4 regions of the Streptomyces sp. NPDC059169 genome follow, and region 2 is predicted to be linked to each of the others. Evidence: riboswitches for the same ligand, from Rfam matches in the RefSeq annotation. Region 2 holds a riboswitch; each other region holds the start of a gene.
What was found. A riboswitch is a leader RNA that binds a small molecule or an ion and turns the genes downstream of it on or off. The one in region 2 is predicted to bind cyclic di-AMP.
Positions count from the first base shown of each region.

Region 1: linked by a shared signal. The riboswitch ahead of ACFXOM_RS29185 (transglycosylase family protein) and the one ahead of ACFXOM_RS22720 (M23 family metallopeptidase) in region 2 are both predicted to bind cyclic di-AMP.
Region 3: linked by a shared signal. The riboswitch ahead of ACFXOM_RS18635 (WhiB family transcriptional regulator) and the one ahead of ACFXOM_RS22720 (M23 family metallopeptidase) in region 2 are both predicted to bind cyclic di-AMP.
Region 4: linked by a shared signal. The riboswitch ahead of ACFXOM_RS20405 (peptidoglycan DD-metalloendopeptidase family protein) and the one ahead of ACFXOM_RS22720 (M23 family metallopeptidase) in region 2 are both predicted to bind cyclic di-AMP.

Region 1 covers NZ_JBHZCF010000019.1:54,440-58,820, reverse strand. Annotated here, with positions in the region: gene eno (phosphopyruvate hydratase) at 1-551, opposite strand, end outside; gene ACFXOM_RS29185 (transglycosylase family protein) at 803-1,465, opposite strand; cyclic di-AMP (ydaO/yuaA leader) riboswitch at 1,469-1,664, opposite strand; gene ACFXOM_RS29180 (transglycosylase family protein) at 1,921-2,889, opposite strand; gene ACFXOM_RS29175 (cytochrome P450) at 3,047-4,303, opposite strand.
Region 2 covers NZ_JBHZCF010000012.1:150,692-155,072, forward strand. Annotated here, with positions in the region: gene ACFXOM_RS22715 (GntR family transcriptional regulator) at 68-745, opposite strand; gene ACFXOM_RS22720 (M23 family metallopeptidase) at 949-1,719, opposite strand; cyclic di-AMP (ydaO/yuaA leader) riboswitch at 1,733-1,896, opposite strand; gene ACFXOM_RS22725 (M16 family metallopeptidase) at 2,105-3,487, opposite strand; gene ACFXOM_RS22730 (M16 family metallopeptidase) at 3,505-4,381, opposite strand, start outside.
Region 3 covers NZ_JBHZCF010000009.1:128,361-132,741, reverse strand. Annotated here, with positions in the region: gene ACFXOM_RS18640 (SpoIIE family protein phosphatase) at 1-1,103, opposite strand, end outside; gene ACFXOM_RS18635 (WhiB family transcriptional regulator) at 1,837-2,148, opposite strand; cyclic di-AMP (ydaO/yuaA leader) riboswitch at 2,309-2,509, opposite strand; partial or broken gene ACFXOM_RS18630 (IS5/IS1182 family transposase) at 3,120-3,316, opposite strand; gene ACFXOM_RS18625 (hypothetical protein) at 3,848-4,381, shown strand, end outside.
Region 4 covers NZ_JBHZCF010000010.1:200,115-204,495, reverse strand. Annotated here, with positions in the region: gene ACFXOM_RS20420 (carboxymuconolactone decarboxylase family protein) at 1-96, shown strand, start outside; gene ACFXOM_RS20415 (TetR/AcrR family transcriptional regulator) at 269-913, shown strand; gene ACFXOM_RS20410 (SGNH/GDSL hydrolase family protein) at 1,055-1,846, opposite strand; gene ACFXOM_RS20405 (peptidoglycan DD-metalloendopeptidase family protein) at 2,027-2,968, opposite strand; cyclic di-AMP (ydaO/yuaA leader) riboswitch at 2,973-3,130, opposite strand; gene ACFXOM_RS20400 (tyrosine-protein phosphatase) at 3,780-4,381, shown strand, end outside.

The sequences.
Region 1 (4,381 bases), on a different contig from region 2:
TCGGTGCCCCAGCGCAGCGCCTCGGAGAAGGACTCCGCGCCGATGGGAGCGATCATGAACTCCTGGATGTCCACGTTGGAGTCGGCGTGCGAGCCGCCGTTCAGGATGTTCATCATCGGAACGGGCAGGAGGTGCGCGTTCGGGCCGCCCAAGTAGCGGAAGAGCGGGAGGTCGGAGGCCTCGGAGGCGGCGTGCGCGACGGCCAGGGAGACGCCGAGGATCGCGTTGGCGCCGAGGGAGGACTTGTCCGGGGTCGCGTCCAGGTCGAACATCGCCTGGTCGATCAGGCGCTGCTCGGTGGCGTCGTACCCGACGAGCTCCGGGCCGATCTGCTCGATGACGGCGAGGACGGCCTTCTCGACACCCTTGCCCTGGTAGCGGTTCTGGTCACCGTCGCGGAGCTCGAGGGCTTCGAACGCGCCGGTGGACGCACCGGACGGAACGGCAGCACGGCCGGTGCTGCCGTCGTCGAGGCCAACCTCGACCTCGACCGTGGGGTTGCCTCGGGAGTCCAGGATTTCCCGGGCTACGACGACGTCGATGGACGGCACGAGCATCTCCTTCTGGGATGTGTCGCTGATGGTGACGCCAGCGGGGCGGCGTCAGCGCAGGGTCGCTTGGGCCTTGCGACATGAGCCTATCCGGACCGGCCGCGTCAGCCAGCCGGTGCCCGCCCCCTGGGACGAAAAAGCGGACGGAACAGGAAGAAGCCCCGGCCCGGCGTGTACGGGGGAAAACACGCCGGGCCGGGGCGATCGGGGGACCGGGCCGGGGCCGGGCGGCCCGGCTCGGTCGGCGCGGGTCAGCTCAGGTGCAGCAGCTGGCCCGGGAAGATGATGTTCGCGTCGTCCAGGATGTTCTTGTTCAGGTCGAAGAGCTTCTTCCAGCCGCCCTCGACCTTCTCCGCCTTAGCGATCTTGCTCAGGGTGTCGCCGGCCTTGACCTCGTACTCACCGTCGCCCTTCTTCACGACCTTGGTCGGGGCGGCGGGCTTGGCCGCCTTCACCGGGGCGGCGGGACGCACGGAGCGGGTCGTGGGGGCCTCGGCACGCTTCGGGGCCGGGGCGGCGGCCGCGTACGGGGCGCTGGACAGGCCCACGCCGCAGTTCGGCCAGGCCCCCTTGCCCTGCCCGGCCAGCACCTTCTCGGCGACCGCGATCTGCTGCGCCTTCGACGCCTTGTCGGCGGTCGGGGCGTAGGCCGTACCGCCGTACGCGGCCCAGGTGGAGGCGGAGAACTGCAGGCCCCCGTAGAAACCGTTGCCGGTGTTGATCGACCAGTTGCCGCCGGACTCGCACTGGGCGACGGCGTCCCACTCGGAGGCGGTGGCGGCGCTGGCGGTGCCGGCCACCACGAGCGGCGCGGCGATGGCGGCACCGGTGACACCGGCCATCGCGGCGATTCGGGCGGTGGTCCGGTGGATGGCGGACGGGCGGCGGTGCGTGCCCTTGCCGGAAAGCAGCATGGAACTTCTCCTCACCGACGCCTGCGAGGTGAGCTGTCGGGTTCGGGCGTGGGAGCTGCCCGGCCTCGCGTCCCCGGACGCGCGGCTTCACCCCGAGCCGTCCCCGACCTCCGACGGCGGAGCCCCCTGGACTCCCGTCAACGGCCGGGCCCGGCACTTACCTTGGGTCCCCCGCTCCTGCCTACGGCGCTTGCGCGACGACTGTTCCCGGCGGCCGCCGGCAGGATTCGGCGTGCGGTCGTCGGGGCCCGCAGTGGCGAGCGGTTCAGACCGTAGACACAGCTCTCCCCGATGTTCAAAGAAGAACATCGGGGAGAAATCACCCATATCTGACGGAGTGAGATGTCCGTTTTCGCAGGTGAGAGGGCTGTTGGCCGGACTTGACTGCTTAGAGGCGCCAGTTGACCGGAAGAGACTCTTGTCTCACTTGCACAGAACGGACATAACCCCGCGAACTACTTCGCCAACTGGTCGTCGCCCGTGGCCAGATCGAGACTCTGGCCAGGCAGGATGAGATCGGGGTCAGCCCCGACGACCTCTTCGTTGGCGCTGTACAGGGCCGACCAGCCGCCGGGCACGTGGTGCGCGTCCGCAATGTTCGAGAGGCTGTCACCGGGACGGACGGTGTACTCACCTTCGGTCGTGACGGCGTCCCGTGTCGGTACGTCATCCCGTGAGGCATGACGACCGGAATCTCGCTCATTGCCCGAATTGACCGCCTCGTCTTCCTCGGCGGGAGTACCTCGATGCTTGCCGGCACCACCCTCGGCGGCAGCCCCCGCACCGGAGTCCACACCGGGGCCGCCCTCGTCGTCCGCGTCCGACACCCCGTCGGAGTCGCTCGCGGAACCTCCCGCGGCGGATGGTGCGGAGGAAGGGCTCGCCGGCTTCTGTGACGACTCGGCCGAGGCACCCGACCCGGACGGGGCGGAGGACGGCGACGAGGCGTCGGCACCCGTCTCCGGGGCCTCGTCCGCACCGTCACCGAACGACGGACTCTCTGCAGCGCCCTGCGCGGCGGAGGCGGAACCGCTCCCCGCCATGGAGGCGGAGGACCCGAGTCCGGTGATCACCGCACAGTTCGACCAGGCCGAGGGCCCCTGCGCCGCGAGCACCATCTCGGCGACCGCGATCTGCTGCGCCCGGCTGGCGAGGTCGGGACGCGGGGCGTACGCCGTACCGCCGTAGACCTCCCACGTCTCCTGCGTGAGCTGCAGGCCGCCGTAGTAGCCGTTGCCGAAGTCGGCGCTCCACTCCCCGCCGCTCTCGCAGTCGGCCACACGGTCCCAGGTGGCGGAGTCGGCGGCGGAGGCCGCACCCGCACCCAGCAACGGGATGGCGATGGCCGATCCGGTCACCCCTGCCGCGACGACGAGAGCGGGAGCCTGACGGGGGCGGCGGTGTCGACCGTTCCCGGAGAGCATGCGGTGCGCCTTCCGTGTGACAACAGAGAACCCGCAGCCCCTCAGATTCGATCGGATCTACGAGGGCCGCGAGTGGGGGTGAACGTAGCCGCATTCGCCGTTCAGTCACAAGTCGGTGCAGTAAAGATCACGTCAAAGTCACGATCTTGATGGTGCGTCAGCTGTCGACGGGGGTGAACTCAACGGGCAGAGTGCGCAATCCACGCATGATGAGCCCCCCACGCCACCGCAATTCGGAAGGATCGACCGCAAGCCGCAAGTCGGGCATACGTGCCAGTAGGGTCGCCAACGCCGTCTGCCCCTCCAGTCGTGCGAGGGGCGCGCCGAGGCAGTAGTGGATGCCGTGCCCGTAGCCCAGGTGCTGGTTGTCCCGACGGGAGAGGTCGAGCACGTCGGGATCAGGGAAGCGCTCCGGATCGCGGTCGGCGGCGGCGAGGACGACGAGCACCGGGTCACCGGGGGCGATCTCCTGCCCGCCGAGGGTGAGCGGCTCGGTCGCGAAGCGCCAGGTGGCGAGCTCGACCGGTCCGTCGTAGCGGAGCAGCTCCTCGACGCCCGTGGCGAGCAGCCCGGTCTCGCCGGCCGCGACCGACGCCTGCAACCGCGCCCGCTGCTCCGGGTTGCGCAGCAGCGCGTACGTACCGTTCCCGATCAGATTGACCGTCGTCTCGAACCCGGCGAAGAGGAGGATGAAGGCCATGGCCGCGGCCTCGTTCTCGGTGAGGTGCTCGCCGTGGTCGGACGCCTTGATGAGACCCGAGATGAGGTCGTCCCCCGGGGCCTCGCGCTTACGGTGGATCAACTCCGCCAGATAGCCGCGCATCTTCTTCACCGACCGGGCCACCCCGCCCCGCGGCCCCCCACCGTGACGGATCATCATCCCCGCCCAGTCACGGAAGTCGTCCTGGTCCTCGCGCGGTACGCCGAGCATGTCGCAGATGGCGTAGATGGGGAGCGGGAAGGCGAACTCGTGGATGAGGTCCGCGCTCCCCTTCTTTGCGAAGCCGTCGATGAGACGATCCGTCAGCTGCTGTACGCGCGGCGCGAATTCGGCAACCCGGCGGGGAGTGAACGCCTTGGACACGAGACGGCGCAGCCGCGTGTGGTCGGGCGGGTCGATGTTCAACAGGTGCGTCATCAACTCGGCCTTGCGCTCACCCGGGATCCCCGTCTTGCCCTTCGCGTGCGCGGGCTCGTCGTGGTGCGCCGGGTTCTTGCTCAGCCGCTGGTCCGCGAGCGCCTGCCGCGCATCCGCGTACCGCGTCACGAGCCACGCCTCGACGCCGCTGGGGAGCTTCGTCCGGTGCACCGGGGAGTGCTCGCGGAGCCAGGCGTACGCGGGGTACGGGTCGGTGGCGAACTCCCAGGTGAAGAGTTCGGGAGCCTCGGGGACGGCGGGCGGCTGGGCGTGCATGGGTCGACGGTATCCCGCGGACCGGAGGCTCACCCGATGGGCGGACGTCGGAGCGTTCCTGCTGGGTACGCTGACGGT
Region 2 (4,381 bases):
TCCACCCGCGCCGAGGCAGAAAAAACCGCGCGCCGAAATGCGCACTTGTTTGTATACGGGATCGGTGTTAATTCCGGTCGCCGACCCTGTTTACGGCATGTTGCGGAGACCTCACGCGCTCACGGACCCGCAGCCGGTGCGCGCCCGTCGTCCGTTCGGCGTGCAGCGCCGTGAGGGCACGTGCCCGCTCCGCGTCCCCGCGCGCCACCGCGTCGACGATCGCCCCGTGTTCGGCCCAGGCCTCGACCGGGCGCACGGGCTCCTCGACGGAGTACATCCAAGCGATCTTGTGCCGCAGCTGGGTGAGCAGGGCGGTGAGCCCGGGACTCCCCGATGCTTGGGCCAGGGTCTCGTGGAACCAGGCACCGAGCGCGCGCAGATCATCGCCCTGACCCCGACGCGCCCGCTCCTGACCGAGCCTGACCAGGCCCCGCAGCACCCTGAGATGCGCATCCGTGCGCCGCTGGGCGGCCCGCGCCGCCCCCAGCGGCTCCAGCAGCATCCTGACCTCCAACAGATCTGCCGCCTCCTGCTCGGTGGGCTCCGCGACACAGGCCCCCGCGTGCCGCCGCGTGACCACGAAACCCTCCGACTCCAGGGTGCGCAGCGCCTCGCGCACGGGCACGCGCGAGACGCCGTACCGGCGCGCCAGCTGCTCCTCGGTGAGGCGGCTCCCACGCTCGAAGACACCGGAAACGATGTCCTCGCGAATCGCCGTGCATACCGAGCGCGCTGGAATGCGCATACCGAACCTCCGCCTTTAATCCGCGCGAAACCCAGTCGAGCGACGCCTGTTCGGTGACTCTATTCCAAGAGGTCCGAATTTCCGATGGCCACCCGTAATCCATGGATATTTTTTGGCCGGAGTACGACGAAGGCCCCGGCTCGGTCGTCCCGGGCCGGGGCCTTCGTGAGGAAGGAGGGTGCGGAGGAGGAGCTGAGGACGGATCAGACGTTGACGCCGTGCGAGCGCAGGTAGGCGATCGGGTCGATGTCCGAGCCGTAGTCGGCACCCGTGCGCGCCTCGAAGTGCAGGTGCGGGCCGGTCGTGTTGCCGGTCGAGCCGGACAGGCCGATCTGCTGGCCCGGAGTGACCTTCTGCCCGACGGAGACACCGATCGAGGAGAGGTGGCCATACTGCGTGTACGTACCGTCGTGCATCTTGATCACGACGTTGTTGCCGTAGGCACCGCCCCAGCCGGCCTCCACGACCTCGCCCATGCCGACGGAGACGACCGGAGTGCCGGAGGAGGCGTGGAAATCGACGCCTGTGTGGCTGCCGGAAGACCAGATCGCACCGCCGGAGTGGTAGCCCGTGCTCACGTACGAGCCGGCGACCGGCGTGGTGTAGGACATCAGGCGCTTGCGCTCGGCCTCGCGCGCGGCGCGCTCGTGGGCCTCGCGGGCCGCCTTGACGCGGATCTCCGCCTTGCGCTTCGCCTCGGCCTCGGCGAGCGTCTGGGCGGCGGCCATCGAGGCCTCCTCCTGCTGCGCATCGGCCTGCGCGCCGACCTGACGGGCCAGCGAGTCATCGGTGACGATCGCGTTGAGCCCGGTGTCCTCGGGCGAGGAGGCTTCCGTGTCGGCGGCGAACGCCGGGGAGGCGAGGGTTCCGATCACGCCGGTGGTGGCGATGGCCGCCGCTCCCGTGATGCCCGCGCGCTTGCGCGAAAGGCGGCTCGGACCACGATGCTTCCCGGTGGCACGGGTGAACGCCATGAAGTGGCTGATCCTTTCCTTCCTTCTCGCCTACCGGGTTAGCTGACGGGTTCGGAGCAGGAAGGTCTCCTACGGGCCCCTCCGCGCGGATGCGAAGGCGTCCGATTCACCCCAGGGGACATGTGGGTCCCCGGCTCCCCAGGCTCGCGCCCGACGGGGACTCGGCGATGACTGCCCGATGCCGCGGGTGCGGCGGTACGACCGGCGGACAGCGCACTCGACGCTAGGCCGATCTTCATCCGATCACCAAACAGACACGCCCCTTTGTAGTGCACGCCACAGATCAGACGGGCAGGCAAACCAACAAAGCGGACATACGGAAAGGCCTCGTTGACACGCGGCCAACGAGGCCTCCCGGGCAGCGCCGGACGCGTCCGGCAGTCAATCAGCCGGAGACTACGGTCACTTCGCCGATTCCGAGGGCCTTCACCGGCTCCTCGATCTCCGAGGCGTCGCCGACGAGGATCGTGACGAGACGGTCGACCGGGAAGGCGTTGACGGCCGCAGCCGTGGCCTCGACCGTACCGGTCTCCACCAGGCGCGCGTACAACTGCGCCTGGAAGTCGTCGGGAAGGCCCTGCTCGACCTGGTCGGCGAGCGTGCCCGCGACCGAGGCGGCCGTCTCGTACTTCAATGGGGCCACACCCACCAGGTTCTGCACGGCGACGTCGCGCTCCGCGTCCGTCAGCCCCTCGGCGGCGAGGGTGCGCAGCACCTTCCAGAGGTCCTCCAAGGCCGGCCCCGTGTGCGGGGTGTCGACCGAACCGCTGATGGCGAGCATCGCGGCGCCCGTGGCCCCTCCGGGCGAGGAGGGGGCGGCAGAGCGCAGCACCTGGCTGAAGGCCCGCACGCCGTAGGTGTACCCCTTCTCCTCGCGCAGGACGCGGTCCAGCCGGGAGGTGAGCGTGCCACCCAGGCAGTACGCACCGAGGACCTGCGCCGCCCAGACCCGGTCGTGGCGGTCCGGGCCGATGCGGCCGATGAGCAGCTGCGTCTGGACCGCACCGGGACGGTCCACGATGACGACGCGGCCCGTGTCATCGGCGGTGATCGGCGGCATGGGCCGGCTCTCCACCACATCACCCGACCAGTTGCCGAGCGTGTCGGCGAGGAGGGCGTCCACGTCGGTTCCGAGGAGGTCGCCGACGATCACGGCGGTGGCCGCGGCGGGGCGCACGTGGGCCTCGTAGAAGGCCCGTACAGCGGCGGCGTCGATGCGCGCCACCGTCTCCTCGCTGCCCTGGCGGGGCCGTGACATCCGCGAGGAGGCGGGGAAGAGCTGCTTGGACAGCTCCTTCGCGGCGCGCCTGCCCGGGTTGGCGGTCTCGTGGGGGATCTCGTCCAACCGGTTACGGACGAGACGGTCGACCTCGCTGTCGGCGAACAGCGGCGCGCGCAGCGCCTCGGCGAGCAGACCCATGGCCTTGGGCAGCCGGGAGACGGGCACCTCGAGGGAGACCCGGACGCCCGGGTGGTCGGCGTGCGAGTCGAGCGTTGCTCCGCAGCGCTCGAGCTCCGCGGCGAACTCCTCCGCCGTGTGCTTGTCGGTGCCCTCGGACAGTGCCCTGGCCATGATCGTGGCGACACCGTCCAGGCCCTCGGGCTCGGCGTCGAGCGGGGCGTCGAGGAAGACCTCGACGGCCACGACCTGCTGGCCGGGTCGATGGCACCGCAGCACGGTCAGCCCGTTGTCGAGCGCGCCGCGCTCGGGCGCGGGGAAGGCCCACGGCCTGGCGTCTCCGGGCTGCGGCTGCGGGTGGAATTCCATGGTCGCGGCAGCGTCGGTCACTGGTCCGCCCCCTCTTCGTCGTCGTGAGCACCGCTGTCGGCGGAGGCGGGCTCGTACACCAGTACCGCCCTGTTGTCCGGCCGCAGCCGGGCCCTGGCGACCGCCTTCACCTCTTCTGCGGTGACGTCCAGGACCCGCTGGACGGCACTGAAGGCCAGCTGCGGGTCACCGAACAGGACGGCGTAGCGGCACAGTTCGTCCGCGCGGCCCGCGACCGTGCCGAGCCGGTCCAGCCACTCGCGCTCCAGCTGAGCCTGTGCGCGCTCCATCTCCTCCGGACTGGGCCCCTCAGCGGCGAACCGGGCCAACTCGTCGTCGACGGCGGCCTCGATGTCCGGTACCTCGACGCCCGCGGACGTCTTCACGTCCAGCCAGCCGAGCGAGGGGGCTCCGGCCAGCCGGAGCAGGCCGAAGCCCGCGGCGACGGCCGTGCGATCACGGCGGACCAGGCGGTTGTGCAGACGGGACGACTCACCGCCGCCGAGCACCGTGAGGGCCAGATCGGCGGCGTCGCACTCGCGGGTGCCGTCGTGCGGCAACCGGTAGGCAGCCATCAGGGCTCGGGCCGGTACGTCCTCGACGACTTCCTCCCGCAGCTGCTCGCCGATGACGTCGGGCAGGGACCCGTCGCGGGGCGACTGCTTCCCGTCGTGGGACGGGATGGAGCCGAAGTACTTCTCGACCCAGGCGAGGGTCTGCTCCGGGTCGATGTCGCCGACGACCGACAGGACCGCGTTGTTCGGCGCGTAGTACGTCCGGAAGAAGTGCCGCGCGTCCTCCAGGGTCGCCGCGTCCAGGTCGGCCATCGACCCGATCGGGGTGTGGTGGTACGGGTGCCCGTCCGGGTAGGAGAGGGCGGTCAGCTTCTCGAAC
Region 3 (4,381 bases), on a different contig from region 2:
CCAAGCACGGCGCCGCGCAGGACGAGCGGAGCCACGATCATGCAGTGCACCCCGCCGATGCGCATCAACTGCGCGCGCCCCGGGTCGGCGGCCAGCCACGGGGTGGTCTCGTCCACACTCAGTAGTCGAGGTTCGAGGTCACCCAGACTCTGCGTGTAAGGAGTCGGGAAGGGGAACCTGCTGGTGCCTCCCACCGGGTATGCCTGTGGCTGTCCGGTTCCGGTCTTGAAGGCGGTGCGCCGCATCGGTTCATTGCCGAAGAGCGGCCCCAGTGGTGGCTCCTCCCCGCGCACCACGGTGTCCAGGATGTCGACCACTGCGGTGTCCGCAAAGCCCGGTACCGCTACGTCCACGAGTTCACGGCAGGTCGTGATCACGTCCAGGGAGCCGCCGATGCCCTGGCGCGCGGCGTTGCGCACGGCTGCGCGTGCCCGCCCTCGTTCACGTTCGGTGACATCCACCAGAGAGGCCGCGGCTCCCAGCACACGGCTGCTGGCGTCCTGCAGGCGGAAGACGGAGACCGAGTAGACGTGCTCGGGGCCGGAACCGGCCGGTGGGCGGCCGCGTACGAGCCGGTCGAGGACCGGTACACCGTTGTCGAGCACTGCGCGGACCATCGCCTTCACTCCGTCGGGGTCGGCCATGTCGAAGGCCTCGGTGACCGGCCGGCCGAGCAGCTGCTCGACAGGAGCGCCGCGCATGCCTTCGGAGGCGGTGTTGACGCGCAGGACGCGCAGGTCCGCGTCCACGACCATGAGACCCACCGGTGACTGGGTGAACAGAGCGTCCAGGATCGCGGGCCCCACCTCGTCGGCTTCTGCGTCGCGCCGACGGGCTGCCCAGACGCCCCAGGCCACCGATCCGTCCGCGCGTAGCACCGGCTCCACGCGCAGGTCCAGTCCTGCGGACCCGCCGGACACCTGAGCACCACGTCGTCCGCACCTCACGGACTCCCCGGCGTGAGGTGGTCCTCCGACCAAGATCGTGGCAGGTCGCCCCACCGCGTCTGCAGCGGTATGCCCGAGAAGACGTTCGGCGTCCTTGCTCCACTCCGCCACCGCCCCGTTCGCGTCCACGATCAACAAGTGGTCCCGCTGCACCATGGGCCCGATCACCTCCGCCGCACGATCCGGCCTCGCTATCCGCAGGTGGCTCCCTTCGTTGCTGCTCACGGCTCTGCCGTTGGGCGCGGAGCAGCACTTCCAGCCTGCACCTGCCCGTCGTCGCGCGCTAACGCGCCGTCGGGGCCGACTGCACCCGATGACCGTGCTGATCGCGGTGTGTGCGTGCCGAGGCGCGGCGTGCGCAGGTCGTACGACCTCCGCTGGTGTCGTCATCCGCCGGTCGTCATCTCCTGGCAGGCGTCCGGCCCGCGGCAACGGCCATGTGGCTCCGTACTGATGTGCCCGGTACGGGTACGTCGAGTACGCCGATGCCCCCGCGTATGCACAGCAGGTGGCCGAGGCGGCGGGCGTGTGGCGCGACCTGACCGCCGACGGTCGGGGCGCGCAGGCGGTCGGGCTGGCCGAGGGGCGATCCGGGTGCTGGGAGAGGCCTACGAGGAGATCGACGGCTCCGACGGTGTGGTGGGGGCAGACCGTCGCCGCTGTGGCCGACGCCCATCTGGAAGCGTACGAGTCGCGCGCACCGATCCGGAGCGGCTGGCCGAGCGGCTGGTCGGCCAGCCGCTCGGCGACAGCAACGACGTGACGGACCTCGCTGATGAGCATCCTCGACCGGCACGGGCTGTGAAGGGGTGCGGGCCTGGTGCCCGCTCACCGCGTGCCGGGAGGCGCTTCACAGTCCGAGGTCGGTCGTGCGTAGGCGCTGGTGGGGTCAGACCTGGCCGCAGGGCTGCGCTTCGGTCTGCCGTTGGTGTTCCAGACGGGCCGCCTCCAACAGGCGCCGCCAAGAGGTCACGCTCGGTCGGCGGCGTAGCAGGGCACGGCGCTGACGCTCGGTCATACCACCCCAAACCCCGTGCTCGATGCGCTGGTCGAGAGCGTGCGCAAGGCATTCCGTACGCACGGCACAGTCAGTGCAGACGATCTTGCTGCTGTTCTGCGCGGCACCCCTCACGAACAACTCGTCCGGATCGGTGGCCAGGCACGCCGCCCGCCCGCCCCAGTAGCTGTCCGTCCCCGCCAGGTTGTCGTTTTCGTTGCCCTTCGAACCGTGGTTGAAGGTCAAGTCTTTCGCAGCCGATGCCGATGCCGGGCCCGATGCTCGGCCGCCGACCCGCTGCCGGGTCGGGGAAATCGACCGAAGTGCAGGTTCCTTGGAATGGGGAAGGTGCTTGGTCATGATGTGACGTCCTCACCGGCGCCTACGAGGTTAGCTGTCGGGTTCGGACGTGAGTTGTCCGGCCGGGCCGTGGCGCACGGCCTTTCGGCTTTACCCCGAGCCGGACCGTCGAGCGTGTCGCAATGTGGTTCTTGCACTGCGTACGGTCTTCGGTTCCGGCGAAAGACCTTGGGTCCCCCGCTCCTGCCCGCGGCGCTTTCGCGTCTATTGTTCCCGTCGGTCGGCGGCAGGACTCGGCTTTCCGGTCCGGCGGGGCTCGCTGCAGCGTGCCAAGAAAACGAAGCACACTTCTGCGAACACTTCAAACCCCCGATGGTGTACATCAATCGCAAGTGGTGCCTGACGGATAGGCGTTCTCGCTGGCCAAGAGGTGTCTGCCGGCGCTCCATGGGAACGTGCCGCCCTTTGGAGAGACAAGCGTCACAACGGTGTTCTGCTTGGCGCATCGGTTTTACGTGGCGACTGTCCAGATGGGCCCGTTGAGCTGGGGAGTCGCCGATTCGGCTCCGGGCGCCGCCCATTGGAGCGCCGCGGACCGCCGGTACCGCTCGGCATGGTGGTGTTGTCGCCCAACCCGCTTGCGAACTCCTGCCTGCACAGCAGGTGACATGGACCATGCGCGACCTCCGGCGATCGTGGACCCCTGCATCCATGACCATGGATACGGTCGGCGGTGCCTGTGCGTTCAGCACCGCAGTCCCGAGGGGGGCACGAGTCTGAGTCGACGCTCTGGCGGCGCGCCGGACATTGCGGCAGATTCCCATGGAATCCCATCGAGGTTCCGCCGAGCTTCTTCCTCGACAGTCGCAGGTCAGCTAGGTGAGGACGGCTTGGACGGGCAGGCTGATGCGGAGGCTGGAGCATGTGCTCGTTGGAGTGGTCGCCAGGTCTTCACCTGGGCGAAGGCGCGTTCGTCGGGTGCTCGGAGGCGGGCGTGGTCGCGGTTGGATTGTCGGTAGTGGCCGCGCTGGATCTGGTGGCGGGGCGCGCGGAAGGTGGCGCCGGCGCCCTGGCGGACCCCGGTCCGCGGGCACGAGGGTCTGCGGGCACGAGGGTCCGCGGAACGTCGAACATGGCGGGATGCGGAGCCGATAGGGCCCCTCCGGTCGACCGCGTGTTGCGTGGAATCACCACGCAAACGACGACGTCCCTGCCTCGCCACCATCCCTGCTGAACAGGCAATTTCACTCCTGGGGAACAGGATGAAAGAGGTTCGCCCTTGCGGTTCTGCAAGTCCACTGAGCCGGAACACTCTTGCTGGTTTCCGGCATGGCGGAAGGATCCGCAGGATTACCTCAGATCCCGGGCCCAACTGCTCCTGGCGGTCCACCGATTCGGCAATTCGCCGTGCATGCCAGAAGGTCTCGCTGTTACCGTCGTGCGCCACGTGATCCGGCATGTTTGGCGAATGGATCCGTCGCGCCGGACGCGCGATCGGTCCCGTTGCTCACTGCGCTAGTGGGCAGTGCGACGAGCGCCGCGTTCTGGTGCAGTTGTGGGTTGTCTCACGGGGGAAATGGCAGGCAAGGCAAGGAGCAAAACAGTGCCCCGGAAGAAATTGACACAGGGCTCGCGCACGTTGCGGCGGGAACACGCCAGACGCTGGAAGCGATCGAAGCTGTCGGTCGCGCTGGTCGGCGGGCCGGTGATCCTCGCGGTCGTCGCAGGATCAGTGTTCGCGGCGGGCAGCCACCACCGGCGGGGCACCCCGCGGGCCTCCGCACAACCGACACTCGTAGGCGAACCCAACGCGAACTGCACGCTGGTGGTCCCTCCGCAGCCGCTCACCGCCAAAGGCCTGGCCACGCCCTACGAACTCGTCGCGACGGATCCGACGCAGGGACCGTGCCATGAGGCGAATCCGGATCAGGCGGCGTTCGTGGAAGCCGCGATCCTCACCCAGGACGGCAAACTGACCATCTACAACCCGCTGGTGGTCGACAAGGGGGCGAGGCCGGCAGCGCGCCCCGTCCTGCCCTCGGTGCCGGCGGGCTCCACGGTCGGAATATGGTTCGGTTTCAACAACGCCAATCTGACGCTGCGGGCCGGCGACCGCTCCGACAGCCTGGGCCAGGGC
Region 4 (4,381 bases), on a different contig from region 2:
TCCGGTCTCGGACTCACCAGCCAGGGGTTCAAGGACCACTGCGACGTACCGACCGGTGGCAACGCACGAGCGGCGGAATCCTCCGCCGCCGGCTGACCGGCGTCTTCTCTGTCGAGTCCAGCGTGGTGCCGTTCCGTCGTGGGCGGCACCGCACGGGACGCGCCCCGACTGAGCTGCGCCCAGCACTCCGGGCAACGACCTCGGCCCGCACCCCTGCTGGGAACGGAACTCGTCGCCGTCGTCCCCGGCGACACAATAGGCTGTCCGCGTGGCAAGAGTGCGGTTGAGCGTGGCGGAGCGGCAGGAGGAACTCCTGAGGGCTGCCGTGGAGCAAATCGAGGCGCGCGGTGTGGCCGCGGTGCGGATCGCCGACGTGGCCTCCTCCCTGGGGGTGAGCAGCGCCCTGGTGCTCTACCACTTCTCCACGAAGGAGAAGCTCGTCGCGGCCGCCTTCGCCTACGCCGCCCGGGGCGACCTCGCGCACCTGCGCAGGCTGCTCCGAAGCCGCACGTCGGCGGCCCGCCGGTTGCGCGCGGCGATCCGGTGGTACGCCCCGACCGGACAGGCGAAGGGGTGGCGTCTCTGGATCGAAGGCTGGGCGGCCGCCCTGCGCGACCCCGCTCTGCGCGACGTGGCCCGTGACCTCGACCAGCAGTGGAAGGCTGAACTGACGGCAGTCATCGCCGAGGGCGCCGCATCGGGCGAGTTCTCCTGTGCGGACCCCGAGTCGGCTGCCTGGCGGCTGACCGCGCTGCTGGACGGCCTGGCCGTGCAGGTGACCTCCTACGCCGGATCGCTCACGCGAACCGCCATGGTGGAGTGGACGGATCAGGTGCTCGCCAGGGAACTGGGGCTCGACCAGGGGGTGTTGCCACGACAGGGCACCCGATGCGTCGAAGGCCCGCTCCCGTAGGAGCAGGGCAGGGCCGGTGCGGCCCTGCGGCCCCGTCGTCAGCTCAGGTCTGGCGCTGCGGTTCGTAGGCAGGTTCCTCCAGCCCGAAGGTCCCGCGGGCGGGGTCCTGGGAACGGATGCCCGCTCCCGCGGTGCTGCCGCTCAGAGCGGCAGCAGATACGGACGCTTCGGCTCCACGTGGTCACCGGACGACTCGCCGCGGAGCCTCCTGCCGATCCACGGCACGAGGTACTCGCGTGCCCATTGGATGTCGTCGCGCCGGACGTCGAGGGTGCCGCGCGGTGGGAGCGGCGGCCACGGCTGGTCCGGGTCGGCGGGCACCTCGAGTCCGAGCACCTGCGCGGCTCGGAGCGCCACACGTGTGTGGCCCTCGGGCGAGAGGTGCAGGCGGTCGTCGTCCCAGGCGCGCCTGTCCTGGACGGACCTGAGCGACCAGAGGTCGAGGACGGGGCAGTCGTAGCGGTCCGCGATGGAGCGGACGTGGGCGGTGTACGTGGCGATCTTGCCGCGGAGGTGGCGGAGCACCGGCACACCGCGGGTGTCGAACCCGGTGGTCACCATGACGGTGCCGACGGATGCCGCGAGGTCGGCCACGGCTCGCTCGAAGCGCTCCGCGACGTCGTCGGGGTCGGTTCCGGGCCGGATGATGTCGTTGCCTCCGGCGCAGAACGTCACCAGCTCGGGTGCGAGTTCCTTGGCGCGCGGGACCTGCTCCTCGACGATCTGGTCGAGGAGGCGGCCGCGTACGGCGAGGTTCGCATAACGGAAGGCGTGTTCGGGCATGCGGTCGTCCAGAAGGACGGCGAGGCGGTCCGCCCAGCCCGTGAACTGCCCGTCCGGTCCTGGGTCCCCGACGCCTTCGGTGAAGCTGTCACCAATGGCCGCGTACGACCCGAATGCACTCTTTGCTCTTGATCGCGAATCGTCTCCCACTCACGACATCTTTCACTGCGCGAAGTGACCTACGCCACCGTAGGGAGGGGTTGACGGGGCGTGATATAGACCACCCGGCGAGTCGGTGAGAAGCGGGAATACTGCGCGTTCGGCGAACGCGTCCGTCCGCCGCCCCGGTCAGGTGGGTCGGCGGACGGCTGCCCGGCGCGGGGATCCTCGTCAGATCGCCACGCCGTGCTGGCGCAGGTAGGCCAGCGGATCGATGTCCGAGCCGTAGTTCGGGGTGGTGCGGATCTCGAAGTGCAGGTGCGGACCGGTGGTGTTGCCGGTGGAACCGGAGAGGCCGACCTGATCGCCGCCCTTCACGCCCTGGCCGGCCGAGACGGACAGCGCGGAGAGGTGGGCGTACTGCGAGTAGGTACCGTCGTCGTGCTTGATCACGACCTGGTTGCCGTAGGCGCCGGCCCATCCGGCCGAGACGACGCTGCCCGGACCGACGGCCTTCACGGACGTCCCGGCCGACGCCACGAAGTCCACGCCCGTGTGGTAGCCGCTGGACCACATGGGCCCGGAGGTCTTGTACGCGGTACCGAGAGGGGAGTTGACCGGAAGGGTGTAGCCGGCGGCACTGATCTTCAGGGCGTTCGCGGCCGGTGCGGGAGCGACCGCGGGGCGGGCGTCCGAGCGGGAGGCGCGGTCGGCAGCGACGGCCGGCTTCTGGCTCTTCGCCGGGGCCTTGGCCTTCGCCGCGCTCTTCGCGGAGGGCTGGGCCGAGGGGGCGGCCTTTGCCCGGGCCCCGATGGACAGCTTCAGTCCGGGGTGGATCAGCGACGGGTCCTCCCCGACGGCAGCGCGGTTGTCGGCGTACAGCTTCTTCCAGCCGCCACGGACGTGCTGATCCCTGGCGATCTTCGACAGGTAGTCACCGGCCACGACGGTGTACGTCTTGGGCGCTGCGGGAGTCTTCACCACCTGCGGGGCGGCGGCCTGCCGGGCGACGGCGGCGGTGCGCTCGGCGGTGGGAGCGGACTTCGCAGCGGCGTGCGCACCGGCGGCGCCGATGAGCGGGAGTGCGATGACGACTCCACCCGTTCCGGCGGCGACGAATCCACGGCTGAACGGGCTGGTCCTCGGACGACGGTGCTTACCCCTACCGGGCATGGCGAATTCCTCTCCGTCGCCTGCGAGGTGAGCTGTCGGGTTCGAGCTGGAGCTGCCCGGCCGCGCGCAGGCGCGGCTTCACCCCGAGCCGTCCGCGGGTGCGGATCGGCGAACTACCTGGGTCCCCCGCTCCTGCCACACGTGGATGGGTGCGATATTCCGGACGGCGGCAGGATGAGGCGTTCCGACCGGATTGCGGTGACCGTAAACGAGCCAGGTCGAGACAAACAAGCCATCACTTCCACGAGGAATCCTTCCGGTTCAAATCGACCGGGAATTCCACGTCACGCTCCGTGGATTCGCGATCTTCGATTTCCACGAGGGCAAGGGAGTTGACCCGTGGGCCGCCACCACGGACCGTCACGGATATGATTCAGCTCACGGGGCTCCAGCCATTCCCGGCAGACTCAGGGCGAGTTGCCCAATATTGACAAATCCGGACAGAAGTATCGTTCGCATCGAAATTTCTCCAGTCGCCCACGCATTCCGCATATACGGAACGGCGGGCGGGCGACATGGCGCACCGGTGACGCAAAAGCCCAAAAGAGACATATGGCTACATTTATCGACATCTCACCTTCCGACTGGAGATTCGAGGCCGCAGCCACCCCGGACCTGACTGCCCGAAAGGCACCCCTTGGGGGCGCACGACGTGCCGCGGAGCGCCGACCGCGCACCAGTGCGAGCGATATCGCCACCGAGACGGTGGCTCCGACCGGCCGCATCGAAATAATTGCCTGAGGAATCAATGTCGTAGGGTCAGGACCGCGCCCTTGTCGGCGAGCGCCGACCGCAGACCCGAGGAGCCCCCGTGACGCAGCAGCTGCCTCAGATCCCCTCGACCGAGCCCGAGCTCTCCGGCGTGCGCAACTTCCGTGACGTGGGCGGGCTACCGACCGTCGACGGGCGCCGGGTGCGGCACGGACGCCTCTTCCGCAGCGGCCACCTCGCGCACGCCACCGACACCGACACCACGTTCCTCACCTCGCTCGGCCTCCACACGATCTTCGACTTCCGCAATTCCGCGGACCAACGGCTCGAGGGCCCGGACGTCGAACTCCCGGGCGTGCGGAACGTGAACATCCCGCTGTCGGATCCCGCCGACGGCGCCGAGTTCTGGCGGATGGTCCGCGAGGGCGACCTGGAGCAGCTGAAGTCGATCCTCGCGGACGGCAAAGCGGCCCACAGGATGTCCAGCTCGTACCGCACGATGGTCGAACAGCGCACCGCCGAGCACAGCCGCGTGCTCCACTCCCTGGCGGAGGACAGCGTTCCGGCACTGATGCACTGCGCTGCGGGAAAGGACCGGGCGGGGTTGGCGATCGTCGTCTCGCTGCTGGCGGTCGGGGTCGAGCGGGACGCCATCGAAGCCGACTACCTGAAGTCCAACGACCCTCACCGGCGCTACAAGGT